2 regions of the Desulfobaculum sp. genome follow, and region 2 is predicted to be linked to the other one. Evidence: predicted binding sites of a transcription regulator. Region 2 holds the regulator's gene; the other holds the start of a gene.
What was found. Region 2 encodes sigma-54, which starts transcription at its own class of promoters, with help from an activator protein. Its sites were predicted from a motif close to CTGGCACGGNNNNTGCTT; they were not measured.
Positions count from the first base shown of each region.

Region 1: a site for sigma-54 is predicted at 1,226-1,243, ahead of ACY69P_RS11755 (flavocytochrome c). Genes of this name have one in related genera too.

Region 1 is NZ_JBUDSW010000181.1:319-7,146, reverse strand. It holds gene ACY69P_RS11760 (sigma 54-interacting transcriptional regulator) at 1-1,097, opposite strand, end outside; gene ACY69P_RS11755 (flavocytochrome c) at 1,328-2,989, shown strand; gene ACY69P_RS11750 (HAL/PAL/TAL family ammonia-lyase) at 3,054-4,739, shown strand; gene ACY69P_RS11745 (cytochrome c3 family protein) at 4,839-5,294, shown strand; gene ACY69P_RS11740 (cytochrome b/b6 domain-containing protein) at 5,421-6,828, shown strand, end outside.
Region 2 is NZ_JBUDSW010000070.1:1,163-13,844, forward strand. It holds gene ACY69P_RS06450 (manganese-dependent inorganic pyrophosphatase) at 1-766, opposite strand, end outside; gene ACY69P_RS06455 (PTS sugar transporter subunit IIC) at 1,158-1,808, opposite strand; gene ACY69P_RS06460 (PTS sugar transporter subunit IIB) at 1,861-2,331, opposite strand; gene ACY69P_RS06465 (PTS sugar transporter subunit IIA) at 2,333-2,764, opposite strand; gene rapZ (RNase adapter RapZ) at 2,820-3,722, opposite strand; gene ACY69P_RS06475 (PTS sugar transporter subunit IIA) at 3,725-4,174, opposite strand; gene hpf (ribosome hibernation-promoting factor, HPF/YfiA family) at 4,171-4,728, opposite strand; gene rpoN (RNA polymerase factor sigma-54) at 4,835-6,289, opposite strand; gene lptB (LPS export ABC transporter ATP-binding protein) at 6,514-7,236, opposite strand; gene ACY69P_RS06495 (LptA/OstA family protein) at 7,238-7,741, opposite strand; gene lptC (LPS export ABC transporter periplasmic protein LptC) at 7,744-8,310, opposite strand; gene ACY69P_RS06505 (KdsC family phosphatase) at 8,307-8,849, opposite strand; gene kdsA (3-deoxy-8-phosphooctulonate synthase) at 8,839-9,651, opposite strand; gene ACY69P_RS06515 (CTP synthase) at 9,817-11,460, opposite strand; gene ACY69P_RS06520 (phosphoribosylformylglycinamidine synthase subunit PurQ) at 11,790-12,599, shown strand.

The DNA.
Region 1 (6,828 bases), on a different contig from region 2:
TCGCGCAGGGGCGGAATGGTGACGGGAAAGACGTTGAGGCGGAACCACAAGTCCTCGCGGAAGGAGCCGAGTTCCACCATTTTTTGCAGATTGCGGTGGGTGGCGGTGACGATGCGGATGTCTACGTCCCGCGGCATGCTGCCGCCAACGCGCGTCACCTGATGGTTCTGCAAAACGCGCAGCAGGCGCACCTGCACGCTCTGCGGCAGTTCGCCTATTTCATCCAAAAACAGGGTGCCGCCGTGGGCTTGCTCAAACACGCCCTTCTTGGCGTGGGTTGCCCCGGTAAACGCGCCGCGCTCGTGCCCGAAGAGTTCGGAGTCCATGAGGGATTCGGGTATTGCGCCGCAGTTGACCTTAATAAAGGGGCCGTCGTGACGCGGCGAACGCGCATGGATGACGCTGGCAATGACCTCCTTGCCAACGCCGGTTTCGCCCAGCAGCAGCACCGTATTGGACAGCGGCGCCACCTGCGCCACGCGTTTCATCACGGTTTGCAGGCCGCCTTCGTCCCCGATGACCGCGCCGCTGCGGCTTTCGGACAGCTGTTCGCGCAGGAACTGGTTTTCCCGCGTCAGGCGGGAGTTGGTGCGCAGGAGCTTGCGGTGGCGCAGGGCGTTTGCCGTGGCAATGGCAAAGGGCTCGTGCAGCAGGCTGAGCAGGGTGCCGTGCCCGGAGTGGAACCGCCCGCGCCCGTGGGCGTGCAGGCCCACAACGCCAAGGTGGCGGTCCTCAATCATCATGCGCATGAGCAGAATTGATGTGTCCACCGGATAGATGGTTCCGGCCACGCGCCCGGTGACGGGGTCGTCGTCCAGGTCGGCAAGGATGCGGATTCGTGGCCGATCCGGCTCCAGCAGGGTGCGGCACATGTCGTCGGTGATGGCGACCTGCTCGTTCATGGGGTTGCCGCCGCCCGCATCCGCCCGCGCGATGAAGCGAATTGCCTTTACGTCCGGGCGGAACATGTTAATGTACATACCATCTGCCGGAATATGCTGGCGCAAGTATTTCCAGCAGTCGTAGAGGGCTTTTTCGATGTCGAGGCTGCCGCAGATGCGCACTGTGGCGTGGTGGAAAAAATCATTTGTGTTCATGGAGACTCCGTGACGAATGAAACGCGAAATATCGCGGTTAGTGCGAAATGTCGCACATGTCAATCGCTATATTTCGCGTTTTTTGTGTGCTGCCGTGTGTAACGCACTGAATTTATTCATTGTGAACGTTGGCACGCTTTCTGCCTCTATGGCGTGGTCGTTCGCCATGAGGCGGGCGTGAACGAGTCGACACGACGCAAGTTTTCGCAAGCAAGGAGCTTTCACTCGATATGAAAGAAACCGAAACGAAGCGCTCCGCACCCCAGAGTGCGCGCAAGTCTCGCCGGGACGTGCTGCGCGCCGGGGCGGTCCTGGCTGGTGGCCTCGCCGCCGGAATGCTCCAGGGCTGCGTGACCGGAGAGGAAAAAAAGGACGTCCCCGTGGAGAAATCCCGCACGCCCGTAAGTGCGTGGGACAAGGAGTACGACGTAATCGTTGTCGGCAGCGGATTCGCCGGAATGGCCGCCGCCCTTGAGGCACGTAAGGCCGGAGCGGATGTGCTTGTCGTGGATAAGATGCCCGTCTTTGGCGGCAACTCCGCCATCAACGGCGGCGCGTTTGCCGTTGCCGGTTCTCCCCTGCAGGAGAAGGAAGGCATCAAGGACTCCGTGGACCTTATGGTCCAGGACATGCTCAAGGCTGGCCGCGGCCTGAACCACATGGGCCTTTTGAAGATTGTCGCCGCCGGAACGCGCCCCGCCTACGAGTTCACCCTTGAGCACGGCGTGGAGTACAAGCCGTTTCTGCAGCACTTTGGCGGCCACAGCGTGCCGCGTACCCTGCAGACCACCATCAGCTCCGGCGCGGGCATCATCCGCCCCCTGAAGAAGAGCGCCGAAAAGCTGGGCGTGGCCTTCCGCAGCCGCTGTAAGCTGGAAGATTTTGTCATGGACGAAAACGGTGGCGTGATGGGCCTCGTCGTGCGTGACCGCTACGAGTTCCCGGATGAGAAAACCGGAGAACTGCGCCGTTTCCGCGCGCGCAAGGCCGTAATCATGTGCTCCGGCGGCTTCTCGCAGGACCGCCGCTTCCGCATGATGCAGAACCCCAATCTGGACGGACGCATCGACTCCACCAACCATCCGGGCGCAACGTCCGAGGGCATGCAGGCCATGTTCGGCGTTGGCGCGGCTCCCGTGCAGATTAACCTGATCCAGCTCGGCCCGTGGACCTCCCCGGACGAGAAGGGCTTTGGCATGGTGTCGCAGTTCAACACCATCGCCGGGTTCCCCAATGGCATCATGGTGGACGTGCGCACCGGCAAGCGCTTTGTCAACGAACTGGCCGACCGCAAGGCCAGAGCCGAAGCCGTTATGACCCGCCTCGACGACGAGGGGCACCCCGTCTACCCCGTGGTGTTCTGTAACGCCAAGGGCGCCGACCGCGCGCAGACCCTCAAGGCCTGCCTCAAGTACGGCGTGGCGTGGGAGTTTGACACCGTTGAGGAGCTGGCCAAGCACTTCGGCATGCCCGTTGACGGCTTGAAGCAGCAGGTTGCCACCTACAACGAGGCCGTGCGCACCGGCGAGGACAAGGAATTCGGCAAGCCTATGGGCCGCGCCGTCCTGCTGGACGAAGGTCCGTTCTACGCCGTTCGCTGCTGGCCCAAGGTGCACTACACCATGGGCGGTGTGGAGATTAACACCGAGGGGCAGGTCATGCACATGCGCTCCGGCCAGCCCATCCCGGGCCTGTACGCCGCCGGCGAGGTAACGGGCGGTCCCCACGGCGCAAGCCGTCTGGGCAGCTGCGCCGTTGCCGAGACCTTGGTCATCGGCCGTTTGGCCGGACGCAAGGCCGCGCTGAGCAAGGCAGAGATCTTTCGTCTTCCTGGGAACGACCGGGGCGCGCTGATGGCGGAGTGTCGTCAGCTAGGGAGCGCCCCGGCCTGACTTTCCCGTCACCCGGAAGCCGATGGTTTGGACATACATCAGAAGAGCTCAACTGGAGGAAACAATGCATTTTTCCGCTACCCGTAGGCTTGTGGCAGCCGTCATCTGCCTCGCCGCCATGCAGGTTATGGCCTGCACCGCATGGGCCAGCCACAAGATTGTGACCCTGAACGGTCACGATATGGACCTCGCTCAGCTTGTGGACATTGCCGAAGGCCGCGCTCAGGTCTCCATCGACACCACCGCCATGAAGCGCGTCAAGGACAGCCGCGAGCTGCTCATGGCGTTCGCCGCCGAAGGCCGCCCCGTGTACGGCCTCACCGTTGGCGTTGGTCTGAACAAAGACAAGTCCATCTTCCACGTGGATGAAAGCGGCAAGCGCGTGCTCACCCCCGAGGTGCTGCGCCTGTCCCAGCAGTTCAACGTGAACGCCCTGCGCGCTCACAGCGCTGGCGTTGGCCCCGACATGGAGCCCCGCATGGTGCGCGCCACCATGGCCATCCGCCTGAACACCATGCTCTGCGGCCGTACCGGCGCCCAGCCCTACGTTGCCGAGCTCTACAAGGAATTTCTGAACAAGAACCTGCTGCCCGTTGTGCCCTCCCGCGGCACCGTGGGCGAATGCGACATCACCCTCGCTCCCCACATCGGCCTCGTGATGATGGGCGAGTGGAAGGCCGACTTCCAGGGTGAGCGTATGTCCGGCGCCGAGGCCCTCGCCAAGGCCGGCATCAAGGCTCTGGAGCCCTCCGGCAAGGACGCCCTCGCCATCCTGAGCACCAACGCTCCGGCCATGGCCAAGTCCGCCTTCGCCCTCAGCGAAGCCGAGCAGTTCCTCAAGGTGGCTCCCGTTGTCTTCGGTCTGTCCCTCGAAGGCCTCAACGGCAACGTTGCGCCCTTCCTGAAGCAGGTCAACGACGTGCGTCCCTTCTCTTGCTTTGCCAAGGCCTCCAAGGTCATGCGCGACGAGCTGGAAGGCAGCTACGTGTGGCAGCCCATGAAGGGCCGCGCCCTGCAGGACCCCCTGAGCTACCGTACCACCGCCTTCACCTTTGGCGCTGCTATGGAAGCTCTTGAGGACGCTGAAGCCAAGTGGAACGTGCAGGTCAACTCCTCCGACGACAACCCCGCCGTTGTCGTGGGCATTGAGCCCAGCGCCGATACCCCTGAGCAGGTCGCCAAGTACTACCTTGACGCCGGCCACATCAAGGGCGCTATCTTCCCCACCTCCAACTTTGAGCCGTTGCCTGTGGTCCTGAAGATGCAGAACCTGGGCATTGCCCTGTCCCACGTGTCCCGCAACGCCGCCATGCGCTGCCTGCGCCTCGTGGACCCGCACTTCACGCATCTGTCCCGCTTCCTGGCCGCCGACGACGTTGCCATCAACTTCGGCGCCATCGGCAAGCCCTTTGTGTCTCTGGACGCCGACGTGCGCTCCCTGGCCAACCCCGTGTCTCAGGACACCATCCCGCTGGCCGGCAACATCGAGGACACCGCCACCAACTCCATGCGTGTGGCTGACCGCCTCTCCCGCATTGTGGACAACATGTACTACATCTACGGCCTTGAGCTGTACCACGCCGCTCAGGCCATCGACCTGCGCGAGCGCGAGAGCGATATTGAACTGGGTCGTGGCACTGGCGCCATGTTCCGCGCCTACCGTAAGGATGTGGCCTTCATCGACAAGGACCGCCCCTTTACGCCCGACATCCAGACGTCCCACGACTTCCTGAAGGAATACGACAGGTAGTCTGAATCACGAAACGGTTGACCGTGGCGCTCCGTGCCCCATCCCCCCCGGGAATCGGGCCGCCACGGTCAATTTCTACACCAGCCACAGGATACGACCATGAAGAAGCACACAGCCGTGATGTGCGCCCTTGTGCTTTCCGCCTCGATGTGCGGTTGGTTCGCCCCGTCCTTTGCCGCCGGGGAAAAGGTCGCCGAGACCAAGGTCGCCCACGAGCCCGGTGCGGCGGAGCGTATGCAGCTCTGGATTGACACCAAGCTGGGCCGCAAGACCGTCAAGGACTACCACCGCAAGGTCCACCAGAACGGGACCAACTGCGAACTGTGCCACGGGGCCAACAACCCCTCCACCGCGCCCGACGACAGAAACTGTCTGAAGTGCCATGGCACGCGCGAGCAGGTGGCGCAGCTGACGGCGAAGCTGGATCACAATCCGCACAATTCGCCCCACTATGGAACGGATGCACCCTGCACCACGTGCCACAAGGAGCACGAGGAATCCACGGTGTACTGCAACACCTGCCATCCCTTCCACTACGAGAACTTCAAGAAATAGGGCTGCGGCAGAGACCTGTCGCCCAATAAACCATAGAGGATAGAACCAATGCGCAGAATAGCCGCAGGGGTCCTTTTACCCCTTCTCTTCTGCCTCCTCGCCGCCGCCCCGCTGTCGGCCAGGCAGATGCCGGCCAAAGAGGCCAATGCCGAGTGCCTGAAGTGCCACGGTGACATTGACCTCGCTCCGCGCACGGAGCGGGGAGCCTCGGTGGATCTGTACGTCCCCGCCGAGCGGTTCGCCAAGAGCACCCACCGTGGACTGGCGTGCACCGAATGCCACGAAGGCGCCGGAACGAAGGAGGACTTCAAGGTTGTTCCCCACAAGCTCTCCGGCAAGGGCGCAAAGGACTGTGCGGACTGCCACGGCAAGTATTTCAACGAGATAAAGACGTCCTTTACCGAAAGCCATCACGTGAAGAAGCTGGGCGACAAGTTCACCTGCGCCTCCTGTCACGATGCCCACACGGTGGAGAACGATCCGGCAACCAAGCCGTCGCAGGCGCAGATTCGATTCGACAACTACACCTGCCTCGCCTGCCATACCGACCTGACCGGCTACAAGAAGCTGTCCGGAAAGGACGTCTGGGAGCAGGACCTGTCGCATGACTTCCTGCCCAATAAGGACGCGCACTTTAAGGCCGTGCGCTGCGTGGAGTGCCACACCCCCGCGCAGACCACGGACATGCACCGCATCCTGCCCAAGGATGAGTCCGTCAAGGACTGCACCGTCTGCCATAGCGCAAGCTCCGCACTGGTGGAGCGTATGCACGAGGCGCCGACGGACAGCGACGTGGCCGGGAAGTTCCTTGGCAAGGGCCTGTTCGACGATACCGAACTGATGACCAAGCTCCTGAAGCTGGACACCACCGGCGCAGATGCGTCGGCCTCGGTTATGCCCGAGGTGGACCAGCTGGGCTTCATCAATGACGGCCTGTTCAAGGATTCCTACGTCATCGGCGCAACGCGCAACGTCATCCTTGACGCATGGGCCTTTAAGCTGGCGCTGGCCGCGCTGTTTGGCGTGCTGCTGCATGGCGGCCTGCGCATTGTTACCGGCCTGAAGCACCGCAACATGCCCGGCCCGAAGCACAGCGAATACGTGTACGACTTGCACGTGCGCCTGTGGCACTGGCTGAACGCGGTGCTGTTTATCGTGCTCATCGTTACCGGCTTTAGCCTGCATTTTGCCGGACTGCCGGGAACGCTGGACTTTGCGGCGAGCGTGCGCGTGCACGACATCGCTGGCTGGATGCTGGTTGCCAACTACGGCGTGTTCGTCGTGATGGCCATCATCACCGGCAACATTAAGCAATATATCCCCAATCCGCGCGGCCTTATCGTGCGGTGGTGGCTGCAGGGCCGGTTCTACCTGTGGGGCATCTTCCGCGGCGAGGCGCATCCCTTCCGCGTGACCCGCTCCCAGCGCTTTAACCCCTTGCAGCAGGCGGCGTACCTGCCGCTGATGTACATCATGATGCCGCTGCTCATCCTCTCCGGCGTGTGGATGTTCTTCCCCGAACTCACGCCTGAGA
Region 2 (12,682 bases):
TGATGTCGGTGAGCATGAGCATCACGGTGTGATGGCCCTTCTCGTCCTTGACCTTCTGAATCTCTTCGTACAGGCCGTCCACGTAGGGCTTGAGGATGTCGAGGTCCACAACTTCCAGCTGGCCGATGCCAACGCCGTTGCCGGCCATGTCGAAGTCCTTGTAGTCGCGGAATACGAGGTCGCGCATGGGGGCACCATCGACGGCGCTCTTCACCTTGAACATTTCCATGCCGAGTTCGGTCACGTCGGAGATACCGGCGGCCTGAGCCATTTCTTCAACGGCCTTCTTGTCGGCGTCGGTGCAGGTGACGGACTTGAACATAACGGTGTCGGACAGGATGGCGCAAACCATGGCACCAGCGATGCTCTTGGGGATCTCGATGCCGTAGTAGTCGTACATGCCCTTGAGTGCGGTGCAGGTACAGCCAACGGGCCACACCCACATTTCCAGCGGATTCGGGGTAGCCAGGTCGCCCAGCTTGTGGTGGTCGGCCACGGCGACGACTTCGGCTTCGGCGATGTCGGCGGGCAGCTGCGTCAGCTCGGTGGTGTCGACGATGGCGACCTTCTGGCCAGCCACGGAGGTTACAACCTCAGGAGCGGTCAGACCGAACTTTTCCAGAACGAAAGCGGATTCGGGGGTAACCTCGCCCTGAGCGACGGGCTTGGCTTCCATGCCACGCTTGCTGAGCAGGTCGGCAAGGGCAATGGCGGCGACGATGGAGTCAGTATCAGGATTCATGTGACCGAGAACTAACATTGACAAATCCTCCTAACAATGGATTTAGCGCGAAAGCTTAGGCAAGTTGACGCTGTAAGTTTGTGCCAAATAGCACAAAGGTCTTGTCCTGCCAAGAGCCTACGCACTCAAAAAAAATGTATGGGAATCACGGGCCTTTTGGACCATTTCCCGCCAACCGGCGGCTCTGAGCCTACAAAAACTTTGCGCAAAAAGGAACAAGAAAAGCACGCCGCTTAAAAATATCGATAAACCGACAGATATCGGGCCCACAATCAAAAATCAACCCATTGACATAACAGAGTTTTTCAAAATCGCCCGCCCGTCCGCTCTCCCCTGCCAGACGCAAAAACGGCCCGCATGAGGGTACTCATACGGGCCGTTGGTCGCAGAAATTCTGCCGCAATTGGTCTGGGGGTTAAAACGTCCCCAGCGCCGCAAGCGCGGCAATGCCGCCGGCAAGGACAAAGATGAGGGCATAAGCCTTGGCGGAGCGCAGGGACAGCAGTGGCCCAATGGAGGCGGCAATCCACAAATGCCCCCACGTAACAGCGTCCGCGGGCAAATGCAGGAAGCCGCGCATCAGGAAGAAATTCACGATGACGATAAGCACCAGAACGCTGGCCTCAAAAAACGCAAACGACAAGACGCCCATCTGCATGATGGAGCGCCTGACAAGGCGACCCGGCGCGTAGTCGCTGGGGCTGGCGCTCAGGCCGACCTGCGCCTGCAAGCTATTGTAGGAGGCGTTCTGGAAGTTCCTGTGCAGGTACTCCACCCGCGCCGCTATCCACCCAAGGGGCAAGCTGAAGAGCAATGGGAACACCACCTCGGCGGGCGTGGTGAAGCCAAAAAAGTGCACCAAAGTGAGCGCGGCAAGGTTCGCCGCCGCGGCATTGGGAGGTATAAACGTCCCTGCGGGGATGAGGTCGAGCCAGAACAGCTCAAAAAATGCGGAAACACTGAGGGCGAGGGTCATATCGCCGGTGACAAGCCCCCAGATGAGGCCCTGCACCATGGGGCGTTCAATGATGCCGACAGTGACGGCAAAACGCCCGAGAGAGCTCAGGGCAAAAAAAAACCGACCGCCACAACCGTGGCAATGCTCGCAAGCGGAGTTCCTACCATGTTCGTCTCACATGCACGGGTTCCGTCGGCACGCAGCGGAAGTCGAGTTCCACGCCGGTGGACGAGAAATAGCCAAGACAGTCGTTGTCTTCCTCGGAAAGGGAAACGTGGGCGCACAGCTGCTGTTTGCCCGGTCCGTAATGCAGGTTGCCAAGGTTGAGCACCCCAAAGCCGAGGCCATCTTCATGGGCGCGGCGGGCGTCCTCGCACGAGGCGAAGAGGACCAACACATCGGGGTCCGGGTCCGGCCCGAACTTGGCATGCATAAACGCGGCGAGCCCCGCCACGTCCACAAAACACTTCTCCACCCCGTGTGGGATGGCAAGCCCCATAATTTCCTGCCGCAATGGGTCGTGGGCCACGTCGTCATTCGCCACGACAATCCAGCGCGACTTGGTGAAGGGGAGCCACGTTTCGATAATCTGACCATGGATCAGTCTGTTGTCCACGCGCACCCAATACATCTTAGCCTTCCGCGACCTTGCGCCGCAGAATTTCGCCTGCGACGACAATACCCTGACAGCCGGCGCTTGCGGCTTCGCTGGCAAGGCTTTTCAGTTTCATGGATCGGGTACCAAGCACTTTGAGCAGCATGGGCAGATTCACGCCGGTGATGACCTCCAGCGGCCCGGAGCCCATAAGGGACAGGCTGAGGTTGGTGGGAGTGCCACCAAACATGTCGGTCAGCATCAGTACGCCGGCGCCTGCATCGACGCGCTCCACGGCTTCGCGCAGGTTCTGGAGAATTTCGTCCATCTCCTGATCCACGCCCACACCGATGGCTTCGCAGTATTCCTGCTCGCCAAGGATGACCTCGGCGGCATTCAGCAAATGCTCGCCGTACTCCGCGTGGGTGACGATGACCACACCGACTGTCTTGGTTGTCTTTTCGCTCATGATACCCGCTAGCGCGCTACTTACGGCGCGAATGGAATTTCGTCCTTCACCCGCCTCATTCGAGGTCGAGATGCCTGTGCTCAAGAAATACGGAATACTCTGCCTGACGCAGAGAGTCAAAGACGGCTTCGGCCACGGCGACGGACCTGTGCCTGCCGCCGGTGCACCCAATGGCAACCGTCAGCCTGTACCGCCCTTCCCGCGCGTAGCACGGCAGGACATAGTGCAGGAAATCAAGCTGTTTCTCAAGGTATTCCCCGCCCTCTGGCGAGCGCAGGACAAAATCTGAAACCGCCTTGTCACGGCCCGTGAGGCTCCGCAGGGACTTTTCAAAATACGGATTCGGCAAAAAGCGCAGGTCAAAGACAAGGTCCGCGTCCGTTGGCACCCCGTGCTTAAAGCCAAAGGTCACCAAATACACGTGCAGGCCATAGCATTTGTCCTGCAGGAAATTCCATTTCTCCTGCAACGTGCGGCGCAGGTCGTGGATGGAATAATCCGAGGTGTCGATGACAAGCTCGGCCAAATCGCGCACCGGGGCGAGCAGGCGGCGCTCCTCCACAAGGGCGCGGTCCAGCCCAACGCCCTGCTCCAACGGATGCGGACGGCGGGTGGCCGCATACCTGCGGCGCAGGACATTCTCTCCCGCCTCAATGAACACCACGCGCGGCTCCACGCCGCTTTCGGCAAGGATGCCCCGTGTCTGTTCCCATTTGGCGGTAAAGTCCGAGTGACGCACGTCCAGCCCAAGGGTCAACCCTCGGTGGTACACCTCTTTCTGACGGCGAAACAGGTCCACGAATTCAGGGATGACATCCGGGGGCAACCCGTCCACGGAGACGAAGCCAAGGTCCTCAAAAACCTTCAGGGCAGTGGATTTGCCCGCTCCGGAAAGACCAGAGAGGATAATGACGGGAAAATCCGGCTCGGTGGCCGCTCCCGGCACGACAGATTCCATGCTTAGGCTCCCTTGATAAGGCGGACCAGTTCGTCCTTATCGCCAGCCTCCAAGAAGGCCGTGCGGAACTTCTCATCCTTGAGGGTACGGGAGATGTGGGCAAGGATGCGCAGGTGCATCCCGGCCACCTTTTCCGGCGCAAGCACAAGGAAGAAGATGTGGCAGGGCTTAAAATCCAGCGCATCAAAGTCAACGCCCTCGCGGCTTCTGGCGGCAACGACGACGATGTCGTCCAGCCCCTCCAGCTTGCCGTGGGGGATGGCGATGCCGTCGCCGATTCCAGTGGTGCCGAGGGATTCCCGTTCCAGCAGGACGTCCTTGGCCTGTTCAGGGTCAATGCCCTGCACATGCTGCGCAGCCCCGGCCACAAGTTCGGCCAGAACCGAAGACTTGGTTCTGGCCGAAAGTTCAGGGAATATCAAATCGCTATCGACAAAATCTCCGAGCTTCATTCGTACATCCCGGGATCAATGAGGCCGTACTCGCCGGTCTTGCGGCGGTAGATGACATTGACCCGTTCGGTTTCAGCGTTGCGGAACACGAGGAAATCATACTTGAAGGTGTCCAGCTGCATGGCGGCCTCGTCGGCCATCATGGGCTTGGGCGTGTAGGTATCGGCCTGCACGATGACAGGGCCGGATGCGGCGTCCATGTCCTCGGCGTCGAATCCGCCAAGGGCGGCGACGTCCTCCTGGCGCACGGTATCGCGCGCGCGGCGGCGGTCCTTGTCCTTTTCACGCATCTTGCGGACCTGTGCGGACATCTTGTCCAGCACAAGGTCGATGGAGGAGTACATGTCTTCCGATTCCTCAACGGCGGACATGTTCATATTGTCCCCGGCAAGCGAGACCTCCGCGATGTGGCGAAACTTCTCCACACTCAGGTTGATCTGCAACTCGGCATTGCCGGTATCGGCGTACTTGATCAGCTTTTCAAAGCGCTTGCGGGCATACTGCTTGAGATGGTCCGAAGGCTCGAAATTCTTAAAGGTCAAGCTGATGTTCATCGACGATCCTCCTTAACTGCTGGGGTTGGATCGAATACTCACCATAGAGGAAAGTGTACTTGCATTCAGCCTGAAAATAAAGGGTGTTGTCGCCGCTCCGCCCCTCCTAAAAGACCTGCTTGCGTTTGGAGGAGGACGGTATGCCGAGGGAGCTGCGATATTTGGCAACAGTTCGCCGTGCGATGTTGACCTGAAGCCGCCCTTTGAGGATCTCGGCGATTTTCTCGTCCGAAAGAGGCTTTTTGGTATCTTCCTTTCCGATGAGTTCCTTGATGTGTGCCTTCACGCTCTCGGAGCCGACCTGCGATCCGTCGTCCATACCGAGGGCGCTGTTGAAGAAAAATTTCAACTCGAACACGCCATGGGGCGTGGACACATACTTGCTGGTGGTAATGCGGCTGATGGTGGATTCGTGCATCTCGATGTCATCGGCCACATCCTTGAGGATAAGGGGCTTCAGACGGGTCACGCCATGCTCAAAGAACCCACGCTGAAAGCGCACAAGACTCTCCATAACCTTATAGAGGGTCCGCTGGCGCTGGTACAGGCTTTTCATCAGCCACTGGGCGGAACGCAGGCGCTCGTGCAGGTATTCCTTCTCCGGCGCGCCGCGCCCATCCTTCACGGAATCAAGATAGAAATCATTGACCGTCAGCTGCGGCAAACCGTCGTCATTGAGTACGATGACGAAGTCATCCTCGTACTTGTAGACGTGCACATCCGGGCTGACGTACTGCGCCTCGCCACTGCCAAAGGCAGCACCGGGCATGGGGTCGAGGGTTTGCAGAAAGTCGAGGTATTCCTTGAGGCCTTCAAGGGTGAGGCGGAACTTGCGCGCCAGCGGCTTGTAGCGGCGCTTTTCAAGGTCCTCCAGGTGGTCGCTGACGAGGGAGTGCAGGATGGGGTCGTCGTAGCCGTTGACCTCCAGCTGCACAAGCAGACACTCGCGCGGGTCGCGGGCGGCAACGCCCACGGGGTCCATGCGCTGGACGCGGTGCAGCGTTTCCTCCACGGCGTCTACGGAGCACTTGGCTTCCTCGGCGATTTCCTCAACGGTGCTTTGCAGGTAGCCCTGCGAGCCAAGGTTGCCGAGGATGACCTCTGCGATGTTCACCTGCTCCGGCGTCATGTCCGAGAGGCGGATCTGCCATTCCAGATGCCCTTCCAGCGATGGCTTGGACGAAAGGCGGGCCTCAAAGGACAAGCCCTCCTCCGGGATTTCCGCTTCACGCGCCGAGGACTGCCGCCCCGTGGAAGAGAACTCCCCGAGGTAGTTTTCCCAATCCGCGCCCTGCATCGCGTCCTGATCGCCAACGCCATCGGCCATGGCTTCGCCGTTGTCTACGGCTTCTGCCGACCGGGCGTCCTGCTCGGCCTCGGCCTTCTCCTGCGACGGCTCGACGGCGGCCTCCTCCAGAAGGGGATTCTCGAGGAGTTCCTGCTGGACCATGTCCACCAACTCCACGCGGGAGAGCTGCAGCAGCTTGATGGCCTGCTGCAACTGCGGTGTCATGACCAGTTGCTGAGAGAGCTTGAGTTGTTGTCGTAGTTCAAGTGCCATGTTGGCTTATGTCTTCTTGCGAAATGTTGGCGTTGCAGATTCCGTATCAGGCTGCCCCGTCAAAGGGGGCGGAAGTGCGACAGTGCCTACGGCATCTAAAAAAAATGGTGCTTGTGCGGACTTCGTTACCGACCGCACAAGCACCATGCCACATTCACAACAAGCTTGCAACCAAGACTGGCAAGGTTCTTGAATATAGGGATTTATATAGAATTTCCGGAAGGTTACAGGCAGAACGTCTCGCCAAGGTAGACCCGGCGAGCCTTAGGATCGGCACAAATTTCTTCCGGAGTGCCGCTCAGGATGATGCGGCCTTCGTAGACAAGGTAGGCCCTGTCGCAAATACGCAGGGTTTCGCGGACGTTATGGTCGGAAATGAGCACGCCAATGCCCTTCTCCTTCAGCCCGCGTACAATTCCTTGTATGTCATCCACGGCGATGGGGTCAATCCCCGCAAAAGGCTCATCCAGCAGCATGAATTTCGGATTCAGAATAAGCGCGCGGGCGATCTCGAGCCGCCTGCGCTCACCGCCGGAGAGGTGCATGGCCTTCTGGTCCGCAAGGCGCGTGATGCCAAGCTCGTCCAGCAGCTGGTCCGCGCGCCGCTTCTGCTCTGCGCTGTCCAGCCCGCTCTGCTCCAGAATAATCTCCAGATTCTGCCGCACGGACAGCTTTTTGAAGATGGAGCTTTCCTGCGGCAGGTAGCTCATGCCGAGGCGGGCGCGCTCGTGCAGGGGCAGCATGGTGATGGCCTCGTCGTCAAGGTGCACCGCGCCGCCGTTGGGCTTGATGATGCCCGCCAGCATGTAGAACGTGGTGGTCTTGCCCGCGCCGTTAGGGCCAAGCAGACCAACAACCTCGCCCTGCGCCACATTGACGGCGATATCCTGCACAACCTTGCGCTGCCCATAGATCTTGCACAGATCATTGGCTGAAAGGACACTCATGCTACTTGCCGCCCCCGTCAGCCGGGGTGAAGAAGATGGCTTCCACAGGTGCGTCGCCGCTTTCCACTTCGCTACGGTTATCCTTGAGCCACAGGCGGATAATCTTGCCGGCGATGCTATTTTCGCCATCCTTGAGCACGGGCTTGCCGGTGAGGGTCAACAGGCCTTCCTCGGCGGTGTACACGGCCTTGCGGCAGGTGCCGGTCTTGCCCTCGCGCCTCAGGCGCACGTTGCCGGTGGCGACAATTTTCCGGATGGTTCCGGGGGTATCCGGCGTATTGGACGGGGTGAGGTGCACCGTCATCTTGTCGGACCAGATTTGCATATCCGGCCGGGTGACGAGCACATCTCCCGTAAAGACGACGGTCTTGCCGCTTTCGTCGTAAACGGTTTTCTGAGAGGTGATTTTGGTCGGTACGGTATCGGCGGCCGCGGCAAATGCCAGCGAGGCCGCTACGAGCACACCCGCAAGGGCGAGTGCGGCGGTGCGTGCAAACGTCTTCAAGGCTACTTCTCCCTGCCCGGGGCGGCCATGCCGTCCATGACGGACTCCACGCCCCCGGTGGCGGTGATGACATTGGTGGAAAGATCATAGACGACTTCCGGCGCGCGGAGGGTCATGCCCTCGCGCACAATGCGGACATCCTCGCGTACGGTGATAATCCGCGCCTCGCCGTCATAGTTCAGACGCTTGGAATACACTGTGGTATCGCCACTTGTCACGACAACTTCGGGCCACAATTCCGCAGAACCCGTCGCCTGATCAACGCGCCCCTTGGGGGCAACGATATGCACAGGCTCGCGGCCCTCCTTGGTCCAGTCGATAACGGGAGCCTCAACCGTGATGCGGCCGTCCTGCTTTTCGTAGTCGGCGCTCTCGGCCTTGAGGGTCCACAGGGAGCCGTCACCGGCGCTGCGGGTGAGTTCCACGCCCTGCATGGCCATATCCACAGGCGGGGCGGTGATGGGCACATCATCCACGGATGCGCCGCTCCCACGCCAAATGATATAGGCCGCGCCAAGCATGGTCACAAGGACCAGCACCGCGACAAGGAGCATACGCGCTCTGTTCATCGCTGTTTCCACTCCGCCCACAGGATGTCCAGCTTGCCCTGCGCATCGAGGATAAAGCGGATGGCGTCGCGTACTGCGCCGTTGCCGCCGCGGCATTCACTGACCCACACGGCCATGTCGTGAATTTCGGGCTGGGCGTTTGCGACGGCCATGGGCAGGCCCACGTTGGCCAGCGGCCCGGCGTCCACCCAATCATCGCCGAGGTAGGCTACCTCGTCCATGGTAACGCCATGGGTATCGCAAATCTTCTGGAGCAGCGGAATCTTGGCCGTGTGGCCCGCGTAGTAGTCCTTGATGCCCAGTTCGCGCACGCGCTTTTCCACGGCTTTGGACTTGAGGCCCGTGATGACGGCCACCACAAGGCCTGCGCCCTGCGCCAGCTTCACGCCAAGGCCGTCCTGCACGTTGAAGCGCTTGGAGACGTGCCCGGATGCGTCGTAGTACAGACCGCCGTCGGTCAGCACGCCGTCCACGTCCAGCACCAGCACGCGCACGTTCTTCGCGCGTTCCTTGGCGGCGGCAGTCAGCTTAGCACTCATGGGGCAGCTTCCAGAGGTTGTCGAGGTCGCGGACAAGGGCGTCCAGCTTGGTCAGCGGCCACGAGTTGGGTCCGTCGCACAGCGCGGAATCCGGGTCGGGGTGCGTCTCAAGGAACACACCGTTTGCGCCAGCGGCAACAGCGGCGCGCGCCAGCATGGGCACGTATTCGCGCTGTCCACCGGAGCAGCCGCCCTGCCCGCCCGGAAGCTGGACCGAGTGCGTGGCATCGAACACCACGGGGCAGCCAAGGCTCTGCATAATCGCCAGCGAACGGAAGTCCACCACCAGATTATTGTAGCCAAAGCTGGCACCACGCTCGGTGAGCCAAATCTTGGAATTGCCTGTGGAGCGGACCTTTTCCACTACGGAACGCATGTCCCACGGGGCAAGGAACTGGCCCTTCTTCACGTTGATGATTTTGTCCGTCTTGGCGGCGGCCACCAGCAGGTCGGTCTGGCGGCAGAGGAAGGCGGGAATCTGCAGAACATCCGCCACCTCGGCCACGGCTTCGGCCTGCTCCGGGGAGTGGATGTCGGTGATGACGGGCAAGCCCGTCTCGGCCTTGACCTGCGCCAGCATTTCCAGCCCGCGCTCCATGCCGGGACCGCGGAAGCTGGTGACGGAGGTGCGGTTGGCCTTGTCGAAAGAGCTTTTAAAAATGGCCGCAATCCCAAGGTCCTTGGAGATTTCGGCCACTTTCCTGCCCGCTTGCAGGGCGATATCGAGGTCTTCCAGCGCGCACGGCCCTGCGATGAGGAACGGATGCGCGCACGAATGCGTGTAGAGTTCGGATGCAGTCATCATAAGCATACCCTTTTCTGCGGGGGAAGGAGGACGGGGCGCGGCGGGCGGAGTGCCGCAAGGGGCACCCAGCGCAGTGGCCCCGCTACAACCGGCGCACCGCACGCCTTCGCGCAGGTGGCGAAGGCGTGCGGGAGCGAGTCCGGTAAATGACTGGTCAAAGAGCTATTTGCCCTTTTTCTGGCCCTTGGCGGCCTTGATGAAGTCCCTGAACAGCGGATGGGGACGCATGGGATTGGACTGGAATTCCGGGTGGAACTGGCAGCCGAGGAACCACGGGTGATCCTTAACTTCCACAATCTCCATCAGCTCGCCGTCCGGAGAGGTACCGGAGAAGACGAGGCCGCTCTTCTGGAGCTTTTCCAGATAATCGTTGTTGAATTCGAAGCGGTGGCGGTGGCGCTCGCTGATGTTTTCCTCAGCGTAGGCCTTGCCTGCAAAAGTGCCCGGAACGAGCTTGCAGGGGTACGCGCCAAGGCGCATGGTGCCGCCCTTGTTGCTGCTTTCGTCGCGGCGCTCCACGCGGCCGCGCTGGAAGTCGTACCACTCCTTCATCAGGTAGATGACCGGATCCGGCGTGTTCTGGTCGAACTCCTCGGAGTTGGCGGCGTCGATGCCGGCAACGTTGCGGGCGTACTCGATAACAGCGCACTGCATGCCAAGACAGATGCCGAAGAACGGAATCTTCTTCTCACGGGCGTAGCGGATGGCCTTGATTTTGCCTTCCACACCGCGGGAGCCGAAGCCGCCGGGGACGAGGATGCCGTCCAGGCCCTTGAGCTTCTTTTTGGCGATGCTTTCGTCCGTGATTTCCTCGGAATTGATGTAGGTGAGGTTCACGGTCACATCGTTGGCGAAACCGCCGTGGATGAGGGCCTCATGCAGGCTCTTGTAGGCTTCCTTGAGGTCCACGTACTTGCCCACGATGCCGATGGTGACCTCTCCCTTGGGGTGGTCAATCTTCTCGGCCAGTCCGGACCACTGGGCGAGGTCCGGATTCTTGGCGGGCAGGCGCAGCATGATGGCGATCTTCTGATCAATGCCTTCCTCGTAGAAGGCCAGCGGCAGCTTGTAGATATTGTTGATGTCGCGGGCACAGAACACGGCGTCGGGGTCCACGTTGCAGAACAGCGCGATTTTGCCCTTGAGGTGTTCGTCCAGCGCCACTTCGCTGCGGCAGATCATGATGTCGGGCTGGATGCCGATGGAGCGGAGTTCCTTAACGGAGTGCTGCGTAGGCTTGGTCTTCACTTCACCGGCGGCGGCAAGGTACGGAACCAGCGTCAGGTGGATGTAGAGGCAGTTTTCCTTGCCAAGGTCAATACGCAGCTGGCGGATGGCTTCGAGGAACGGCAGGCCCTCGATGTCGCCGACGGTGCCGCCAATTTCAATGAGGGCAACGTCAAGGTCGTCGCTGGCAAGGCTCAGGACGGCGTTTTTGATTTCATCGGTGATGTGCGGAATCACCTGCACGGTGCCGCCAAGGTAATCGCCGCGGCGTTCCTTGGTGATGACCTTGTGGTAGATGCTGCCGGAGGTGTAGTTGTTCCTCTGGCTCATGGGCACGTCGATGAAGCGCTCGTAGTGGCCCATATCGAGGTCAGTTTCAGCACCGTCATTGGTGACGTAGACCTCGCCGTGCTGGAAGGGATTCATGGTGCCAGGATCGACGTTGATGTAAGGGTCGAGCTTCTGAATGGTGCACGTCAGCCCGCGTGCCTTGAGCAAAGCGCCGATGGAGGCAGCGGAAAGCCCCTTGCCGAGGGAAGACAATACGCCACCAGTGACAAAGATGAACTTGGTTTTCATTCGCCGGACCTGTCCTCTTTTTTGTCTTGAACTTAAGGGAGTTATCAAAAATACTTCCGGCAGTGACGCACGAAACGTTTGCACACGTGCTCCGTACCCCGCGAACATACATCAAATATCAACCCGCCGGAACATTTTCTGATCCCGGCGGGTCGATACGAGGCACTACTGCCGTAAAATCTCTAGCTCTACATATGTGCCCGATAATTGGGAGTCCATAATCAGTCTTTTTACGCTGTTGACGACACCTTTACGTGTCATTATGGTCCCACAGACCTTGGATACGCTAGTCGACGCCCTTGGCGGTGTCAAGACAACGGGAGGAATTTATGGCGGAGGTCAGAAGCCTCGTCATTACCGGCAACGGTACGAACTGTCATAAGGAATCGGCCCATGCGGCCGAGTTGGCGGGCGCGGACAGCGTCTCAACCGTGTACTTCTCTGACCTCATTGCCGGGCGCTGCCGGGTTGAGGACTACAACTTCCTGATCTTTCCCGGCGGCTTTCTGGATGGCGACGACCTCGGCGCCGCACAGGCCGGCGCACTGCGCTGGCAGTATGCCACCACTGAAAACGGCGATCCCCTCGTCAACCAGCTCAAGGCCTTCTTCACTGCCGGTGGTCTTATCCTCGGCATCTGCAACGGCTTTCAGCTGCTGGTGAAGCTGGGTCTTCTGCCTGCCGTTGACGGCAACTACTTCGACCGTCAGGTTTCCCTCTCGCACAATGATTCCGCAAAGTTCGAGGACCGCTGGGTGCACCTGAAGGTGAACAAAAACAGCCCCTGCGTGTTTACCAAGGACCTCGACCTGCTCGAAATGCCCATCCGCCACGGCGAAGGCAAGCTCATTGCCAAAGACGACGCCGTGCTGGACGCCCTGGAGCGCGAAAACCTTGTGGCCCTGCGCTACGCCCACCCCGAAACGGGCGAGCCGACGCAGGAATCTCCCTTCAACCCCAACGGCTCACCGGGCGGCATTGCCGGACTGACGGACCCCACCGGCCGCATCCTTGGTCTGATGCCGCACCCCGAAGCGTTTAACCACCCCACGAACCACCCCGCGTGGACCCGTGGCGCACGCCCCACCCTGGGCACCGTGCTCATGGAGAACGCCGTCAAGTACATCAAGAGCCTTTAACTTCCCCAAAAAAGACCGTACCATTTCCGAGACGGACGCCACAGGCACTGCACGAAAATCGTCCTGTGGGCGAGTTTGTGGCG